Regions from separate parts of the Kitasatospora sp. NPDC018619 genome, predicted to be linked through region 1. Evidence: riboswitches for the same ligand, from Rfam matches in the RefSeq annotation. Region 1 holds a riboswitch; the other holds the start of a gene.
What was found. A riboswitch is a leader RNA that binds a small molecule or an ion and turns the genes downstream of it on or off. The one in region 1 is predicted to bind glycine.

Region 1 (4,177 bases):
CGGCGTTGGCCTGCGCGCCGGAGTGCGGCTGGACGTTGGCGTGCTCGGCGCCGAACAGGGCCTTGATGCGGTCGATCGCGATCTGCTCGACCACGTCGACGTGCTCGCAGCCGCCGTAGTAGCGGCGGCCGGGGTAGCCCTCGGCGTACTTGTTGGTGAGCACCGAGCCCTGGGCCTCCATGACCGCCACCGGGGCGAAGTTCTCGGAGGCGATCATCTCCAGGGTGGTCTGCTGGCGGTGCAGCTCGGCGTCGACCGCGGCGGCGATCTCCGGGTCGAGGGCGTGCAGGGACTGGTTGAGAACCGTCATGGTGTGGTCTTCCCGGGAGGAGGAGGGAAAGGGGCCGGCGGCGGGACGGACCGCGCTGCCGCGGCCCGTCCCGTCGGGGTGGCTCAGCCCTGGGGGTTGATGAGCGCGTCGTACTGGTCGGCGCTGAGCAGCTCGTCGGTGGCCTCGACGCGCACCTTGAACAGCCAGGCGCTGCCGAACGGGTCCGCGTTCACCGAGGCCGGGTCGTCCACGACGTCCTGGTTGATCTCGGTGACCTCGCCGGTCACGGGGGAGAACAGGTCGCTGACCGACTTGGTGGACTCCAGCTCGCCACAGGTCTCGCCGGCGGTGACGGTGTCGCCGACGGCGGGCAGCTGCACGTAGACGATGTCACCGAGGGCGGTGGCGGCGTGCTCCGTGATGCCGACCGTGGAGACACCGTCCTCGGCGGCCGTCAGCCACTCGTGCTCCTTGGTGTACTGCAGGTGCTGGGGGTTGCTCATGGCGTCATTCTCCAGGATGGGAAGCGGGTACGACGAAGCGGGCCGCCGCTCGGACGGCTTCGACCTGCGTCTATGGGAAATCCGGGGTCCGGCGGACGGCCGGCGGGCGCGTTCGCGGACCGGTCAGCGGGCGCGCTTGTAGAAGGGCAGCGCCACGACCTCGACGGGCTCGTGCCGGCCGCGCACGTCCACCGCGACGGTGGTGCCGGGGGCGGCGTGGGCGGCGTCGACGTAGGCCATCGCGATCGGGCGGCCGAGCGTCGGGGACGGCGCGCCGGAGGTGATCCGGCCGATCGGCTCGCCCTCGGTGGTGACCACGGCGTACTCGGCGCGCGGCACCCGCTTGCCGTCGGAGACCAGGCCGACCAGCACCTTCGGCGGGTTGGCCCCGGCCGCCTCGGCGGCCCGCTCCAGGGCCTTGCGGCCGACGAAGGCGCCGTCGTTGGTGGTCTTGTCGAAGCGCACGACCCGGCCCAGCCCGGCGTCGAACGGGGTGAGGTCGGTGGACAGCTCGTGCCCGTACAGCGGCATGCCGGCCTCCAGGCGCAGCGTGTCGCGGCAGGACAGGCCGCACGGGACGAGGCCGTGGCCCTCGCCGGCGGCGGTCAGCGCCTGCCAGACCGGCTCGGCGTCGGCCGGGGCGCAGAAGATCTCGAAGCCGTCCTCGCCGGTGTAGCCGGTGCGGGCGAGCAGCACCGAGCGGCCGGCCACCTGCGCCGGGAGGATCGCGTAGTACTTCAGCCCGGGCAGGTCGGCGTCGGTGGTCTTCGCCAGGATGCCGGTGGCCTCCGGGCCTTGGACGGCGATCAGCGCGTAGGTGTCGCGGTCGTCGGTGACGACGGCGTCGAAGCCCTTGGCGCGGGCGATCAGCTCGTCGAGGACCAGCTGGGCGTTGGAGGCGTTGGCGACGACCAGGAAGGAGTCCTCGCGCAGGCGGTAGACGATCAGGTCGTCCAGGATGCCGCCGTCCTCGGCGCAGATCATGGTGTAGCGGGCGCGCAGCACGCCCAGCGCGGAGACGAAGCCGACCAGCGCGTGGTCCAGCATCTCGCCGGCCTGCGGGCCGGTGACGGTGATCTCGCCCATGTGCGAGAGGTCGAACAGGCCGGCCCTGGTGCGGACGGCGAGGTGCTCCTCGCGCTCGCTGCCGTAGCGCAGCGGCATGTCCCAGCCGGCGAAGTCGGTCATGGTCGCGCCGAGGGCGCGGTGCAGCGCGTCGAGCGCGGTCAGGCGGAGGGACGACATGGCCAGGAACTCCTCGGTCGGGGCACTCAGGGGTGCACGCGCCGGACCGGGCCCGCTGGCGGGCCGACCCTGCGCGCGGGCATGCGGCGGCGTGGGTCTCCCCATCTGTCGTCGAACCTGAGAGCTTCACCGTCCGCCGCCCGCAGCCGTTTCCAGCTTGGGGGACAGCATGACGGCTTGCACCGTGGGTGGGCGCACGACAGGGCCGGGCGCCGCTTTCCAGATGTGCCTAACCCGTGCGGTAGGGGGGCCTGAGAGATTCCGGGGAGGACTTGCTCCTTCGGCGCCGGCCGTGCCTGGGGGCACTCCGGGCTCTCCCGCGCGGGTTCGAGCGGCCGGTATGGAGTTGTGGGGCCCGCGGCGCATGCCGTCGGACGGGCACATCATGGCACGTCCCGGACGGAGAGGGGAGGGGGGACCCGGTCACACCCGGCGGACCCGAACACGAGTCCCGTCCCGGCCCCCGCGCGCCTCTAGACTGCTGCGCGTCGGCGCAGCAGTGGGCGGCCGAACGGCAGAGGGCGGAATCGGCGGCGCATGGAGTACCCGGTGGAGCAGCAGCAGGGGTGGGGCGGACCGGACGGGGCGCCGGCGGGCGGCTCCTGGCCGGCCAACGAACTGGAGCAGGTGCTGACCGCCGCCCTGGGCGACCCGGGCGCGACGCCGCGGGTGATCGAGGTGCTGGCGCGCAGCCGGGTGTGGGTGCCGCTGCCGGCCGGGGCCGACCCGCAGGGGGAGGCGCTGGACCTGCCGACCGTCGAGCTGGGCGGCGACCCGTACGTGCCGGTGTTCTCCTCGCAGGAGGTGTTCCTCCAGCAGGCGCCGGGGATGGCCTTCGCGATCGCGCCGGTGTGGGAGTTCGCCCGGGGGCTGCCGCTGGGCGTGGGCATCGCGGTGAACCCGGAGGCCGCGGTGGGCCTGCCGGTGCCGCCGCAGGGCGTCGCCGAGCTGCGCCGCGGCCCGCGCGAGGACCGCTGGGAGGGCGCCGGCGACGCCGCGGAGCCGACCGGCGGGCGGGTGGCGCTGCGCGAGCCGGTGCCGGGCGAGGACCCGGAGCACTTCCTGGCCGCCTGCCGCAGCGAGCTGGCGGCCCTGCCCGGGGTGCTGACCGCCCGCCGGGCGCTGGCCAGCATCGAGGGCGAGCCGACCGTGATGTTCGTGGGCGTCCAGTTGGACCCGGCGGCGCCCGCCGACCCGGCCGCGGTGAACGGCGCACTCGGCCGAGCGCTGGGAACCGCGCCGCTGCCCGGGGGCGTCCACCTCGTACTGCTCGACCTCGCCGACGACCCGGTGGTCGAGTGGCTGCTCACCCGGGTACTGCCTTTCTACACGCGGGCGTGAGCGGGGTCCGGATCACAGGCACGCCGCCGTGGCGGGTGGCCGGTGCCGCGCCATAGGGTGCGTGCAGACGGCCGACGGGTCGGCGGGTTGAGGGAAAGAGGCGCGGCGAGGTGGGCGCATGAGTGCGGGAACGGGAGCGGGCGGCGTACCGGGGGCCTGGGGCCAGGCCCCGGCCGCCGGGCGCCCGGGAGCTGATCCCGGCGCGTTGGAGCGCGCCCTGCGCGATGTCGCGCCGGAGCGCTACGACGCGTACGAGCGGCTGCTGCACGCGCTGGCGGACGGCCGGGTCTGGATGCTGCTGTGGCACGGCACGCCGGGCAGCCCGGACGCCCAGTACGGGAACATGGAGATCAGCGGCCACGGCTACGCACCGGCCGTCACCTCGCCCGAACAGCTGACCGCCTCCGGCTGGGCGCGGGCCCACGAGGTCATCTCCGGCCGGGAGATCGCGGCCTCGCTGTACCGCACCCGCTGGGGCCTGTGGCTCAACCCGCACGCGCCCGGCGGCGGCGTCGGGGTGCCCTGGGCGGACCTGCGCAGGGTCGCCGCGGGCCTGGACCGGCTGCCGGCCGGGCCGTTGAAGCTGAGCGAGCCGCAGCTGAACGCCCAGCCGTTCTTCGCGCTGCTGGAGCGGCAGGCCGGCGAGGTGCGCGCGGTACGGGCGCTGCGCCGGGCCTGGGTGCAGCCCGCGGTGGGGGAGTCGTACCTGGCCATCGGCCTTGACCTGTACGAGAGTTCGCCGCCGGCGGTGGAGGCGGTGCGGGCGCTGATGCAGCGCGCGATCGCGGTGGCCCCGGAGGGGCTGGCGGTCTCCACG
Region 2 (4,177 bases), on a different contig from region 1:
TCGTCCACCGTCACGCCCGTCTCCTTGGTCAGCGGGCGCAGGTCGATGATGCACTCGTGGGCGACCAGCCCGCCCGGCCCGGTGTAGAGCACCGGGAAGTGCGGCGACAGGCGCTTGGCGATGTAGTTGGCGTTCAGCACCGCGACCTGGGTGGCGTGCTTGAGGCCCTCGCCGCCCATCAGCCGGACGTACGCCCAGGAGATCGGCAGGATGGCCGCCGAGCCCCACGGCGCGGCCGAGATCGGGCCCACGCCGGTGGCCGGGCCGGCCTCCTCCTGGAGCGGGTGGTTCGGCAGGTACGGCGCCAGGTGGGCGCGCACCGCGACCGGGCCGACGCCCGGGCCGCCGCCGCCGTGCGGGATGCAGAAGGTCTTGTGCAGGTTCAGGTGCGAGACGTCCGCGCCGAACTTGCCCGGCTTGGCGAGGCCGACCAGGGCGTTCAGGTTGGCACCGTCCACGTAGACCTGGCCGCCGGCCTCGTGCACCAGGGCGCAGATGTCGGTGATCCGGGTCTCGTACACGCCGTGGGTGGACGGGTAGGTGACCATCAGCACGGCGAGGTTGTCGCGGTGCTGCTCGATCTTGGCCTTCAGGTCCTCGACGTCCACGTCGCCGTCGACCAGGGTCTTCACCACGACCACGCGCATGCCCGCCATCACCGCGGAGGCGGCGTTGGTGCCGTGCGCCGAGGACGGGATCAGGCAGACGTCGCGCTGGGTGTCGCCGTTGGCGTGGTGGTAGGCGCGCACGGCCAGCAGGCCGGCCAGCTCGCCCTGGGAGCCCGCGTTCGGCTGGATGGACACGGCGTCGTAGCCGGTCACCTCGACGAGCTGCTGCTCCAGCTGGCGGATCAGGGTCAGGTAGCCCTGGGCCTGGTCGATCGGCGCGAAGGGGTGCAGCTGGCCGAACTCCGGCCAGGTCACCGCCTCCATCTCGGTGGTCGCGTTGAGCTTCATGGTGCAGGAGCCCAGCGGGATCATGCCGCGGTCCAGCGCGTAGTCCCGGTCCGACAGGCGGCGCAGGTAGCGCAGCATGGCGGTCTCCGAGCGGTGGCTGTGGAAGACAGGGTGGGTCAGGTACTCGTCCTCGCGCAGCAGCCCGGCGGGCAGCGCCTCGGCGGCCTCGGCGACCTCGACGGCGGGGACGCCGAACGCGGCCCAGACGCCGGCCAGGTGCTCGCGGGTGGTGGTCTCGTCGGTGGAGACGGAGATCCGGTCCTCGCCGTCCTGGTGGACGTTGATGCCGTTGGCGCGGGCGGCGGCGGCGATCTCGGCGGCGCGGCCCGGGACGACGGCGGTGACGGTGTCGAAGAACTCGCCGTGCAGCAGCTCGACGCCGCCGGCCCGCAGGCCCTCGGCGAGGGCGGCGGCGTAGCGGTGGGTGCGGCGGGCGATGTCGGCCAGGCCGTCCGGACCGTGGTACACGGCGTACATCGAGGCCATCACGGCGAGCAGCACCTGGGCGGTGCAGATGTTGCTGGTGGCCTTCTCGCGGCGGATGTGCTGCTCGCGGGTCTGGAGCGCCAGGCGGTAGGCGCGGTTGCCGTCGGCGTCGACGGAGACGCCGACGAGCCGGCCGGGCAGCGAGCGGGCGTACTCGGCGCGCACCGCCAGGTAGCCGGCGTGCGGGCCGCCGAAGCCCATCGGCACGCCGAAGCGCTGCGAGGTGCCGCAGGCGATGTCGGCGCCCAGCGAGCCGGGGGACTTGAGCAGGGTCAGCGCGAGCAGGTCGGCGGCGACGGCGACGACCGCGCCGAGGCCGTGCGCCTGCTCGATCACCGGGGCGAGGTCGCGGACCACGCCGGTGGCGCCCGGGTACTGGAGCAGCACGCCGAAGACGCCGCGCTCGGCGACCTCGGCCGGGATGCCCTCGGACAGGTCGGCGACGACGACCTCGACACCGGTCGGCACGGCGCGGGTGTTGATCACCGCGATGGTCTGCGGCAGGGTCTCGGCGTCGACCAGGAAGACGCCGCCCTTGACCTTGGTGACGCGGCGGGCCAGCGCCATCGCCTCGGCGGCCGCGGTGCCCTCGTCCAGCAGCGAGGAGCCGGAGGTGGGCAGGCCGGTCAGGTCGGAGACGAGGGTCTGGAAGTTGAGCAGCGCCTCCAGGCGGCCCTGCGAGATCTCGGGCTGGTACGGGGTGTAGGCGGTGTACCAGGCCGGGTTCTCCATGACGTTGCGCAGGATCACCGGCGGGGTGAAGGTGCCGTAGTAGCCCAGGCCGATCATCGGCTGGAGCACCTGGTTGCGGCCGGCCAGCTCGCGCAGCTCGGCGAGGACCTGGGCCTCGGTCCGGCCCGCGGGCAGGTCCAGGGCGGTGATGGAGCGGATCGCCTCGGGCACCGCGGTGGCGGCGAGCTCGTCCAGCGAGCCGTAGCCGACGGACGCCAGCATCTTCTCCTGCGCGGCGGCGTCGGGGCCGATGTGGCGGTTCTCGAAGGGGCTGGCCAGCTCAAGCTCGGTGAGGGTCGAGGCGCCGGTGGGGCGTCCCGCGTTCGGCTGGGCGTTCATGGTGGTCGAGGCCTCCTGGTCACGGACCGGCGGGGGTCCGCACGCCGACCGGTCCCGCCGCTGCGGGCAGCGGACGGGCCTGGGCGGGGCGGACCCGACAGGCCTCCCCCTCTGTCATCGGGACCTGAGAGCTTCACCCGCACGGGGCGCTGTGGGCGCTCCGCCGGCTTGCACCGTCGGTGAGGGTGGTGCTCGCCGGCTTCCGTGCCGGCGCTCCTGCCCTGCTTTCCAGAGTGACCTACCCCACACGGTACGGATGCCTGAGAGATTCCGGGGAGGAGTTGCTCCTTCGGCGCTCCGACCAGCGGTTTTCGCAGTCGGAGACTCTCCCGAGCGGGCTCTGCGGTCGCCGCCCAGGGTACCAGCGGGAGGCCTCCCGATCACGGGTGCGTCGGGCCGCTCCGGGTCTACGCGCGTCCCCCGTACGGTCCTGTACGCCGCCCGTCCGGCGCACTCCCGGTCGCGCACGTCCGATTCGTGCCCTTTGGTGTGAAGTGGCGGATCGGGACAGGTGCTCCCGTCGCCTTTCTGCGGTTCCGCAAGCTCAGCGCACGGGAGGAAAGAGTGCAGACCGACATCGACCCCCGGGACCTCATCGGTCACAAGGCCGTCGACCGCAACGGAGACAAGATCGGCACGGTCGACGAGGTCTACCTGGACGACGCCACCGGCCGTCCCGAGTGGGCCGCGGTCCGGACCGGCATCTTCGGCCGGGACGCCTTCGTCCCGCTGACCACGAGCGAGTTCGCGGGCGACGAACTCCGCGTGCCGTACGACAAGTCCCTGGTGAAGGAGTCGCCGGACTTCGGCGTCGGCCAGCACCTCTCCCCCGCCCAGGAGCTCCAGCTGTACCGCTACTACGGACTCGACACCCCGGCGGACGGCCGCCCGAGCGGCGACAACGGGAGCCGGCCCCAGCAGTCCGACCTCGACTTCGGCACCACGGCGGCGGCCGCCGGCACGACGACGGCCGCCGCGGCGCCGGCCAAGCCGCCCACCTTCCACACCCCGGAGCGCCCCGCCGAGCCCGCCCCGGCCAGGGCCGCCGCGGCGGCGTCCGACCCCACCAGGACCGCCGCGGAGGACGAATTGCGGCCCCGCGGCTTCGCCTCCGCGAGCACGGCCTCCCCGGCCGCCTCCACCGCCCCTCCCGCACCCGCCGCCCCCTTCACCCCCACCGCGGAGCCGAAGCAGCAGGCGCAGCCCGCCCCCGTCCCGACGGCGGCCACCGGCGGCACCCGCCCCGCCCCCGTCGGCGCCGCCCCGTCCGCCCCCGGCGGCCCGGTCGAGATCACCTGCCGCGAGGAGCGGCTGGAGATCACCACCGAGTGGCACACCCTCGGCACCGCGAAGCTGCGCAAGTACGTGACGGCCGAACAGGTCGAGCGCCGCATCCCGGTGGTCCGCGAGCGGGTCCGGGTCGAGCGGACACCGGTGAGCGACGCCGAGCGCGCCTCGCTCACCGAGAAGGAGATCGCCGAGGCCGTCGAGGAGGTCACTCTCCGTGAGGAGCGCGCGGTGGTGCGCAAGTACCTCGCGCCCGTCGAGCGGGTCCGGCTGGTCGTCGAGCGGTACACGACGGAGGAGGTCGTCCGACAGGAACTCCGCCGCGAGCAGGTCGAGGTGCACGACTCCACCGCCGCCCAGCACGTCCGCACCCCGTC

Region 2: another riboswitch for glycine. It lies ahead of gcvP (aminomethyl-transferring glycine dehydrogenase); the one in region 1 lies ahead of gcvT (glycine cleavage system aminomethyltransferase GcvT).

What each region holds. Positions count from the first base shown of each region.
Region 1 covers NZ_JBISAI010000013.1:207,020-211,196, forward strand. Annotated here, with positions in the region: gene glyA (serine hydroxymethyltransferase) at 1-310, opposite strand, end outside; gene gcvH (glycine cleavage system protein GcvH) at 394-774, opposite strand; gene gcvT (glycine cleavage system aminomethyltransferase GcvT) at 898-2,019, opposite strand; glycine riboswitch at 2,249-2,349, opposite strand; gene ACH5AR_RS22110 (enhanced serine sensitivity protein SseB C-terminal domain-containing protein) at 2,557-3,360, shown strand; gene ACH5AR_RS22115 (enhanced serine sensitivity protein SseB C-terminal domain-containing protein) at 3,479-4,177, shown strand, end outside.
Region 2 covers NZ_JBISAI010000011.1:13,816-17,992, reverse strand. Annotated here, with positions in the region: gene gcvP (aminomethyl-transferring glycine dehydrogenase) at 1-2,513, opposite strand, end outside; glycine riboswitch at 2,752-2,855, opposite strand; gene ACH5AR_RS18740 (PRC and DUF2382 domain-containing protein) at 3,078-4,177, shown strand, end outside.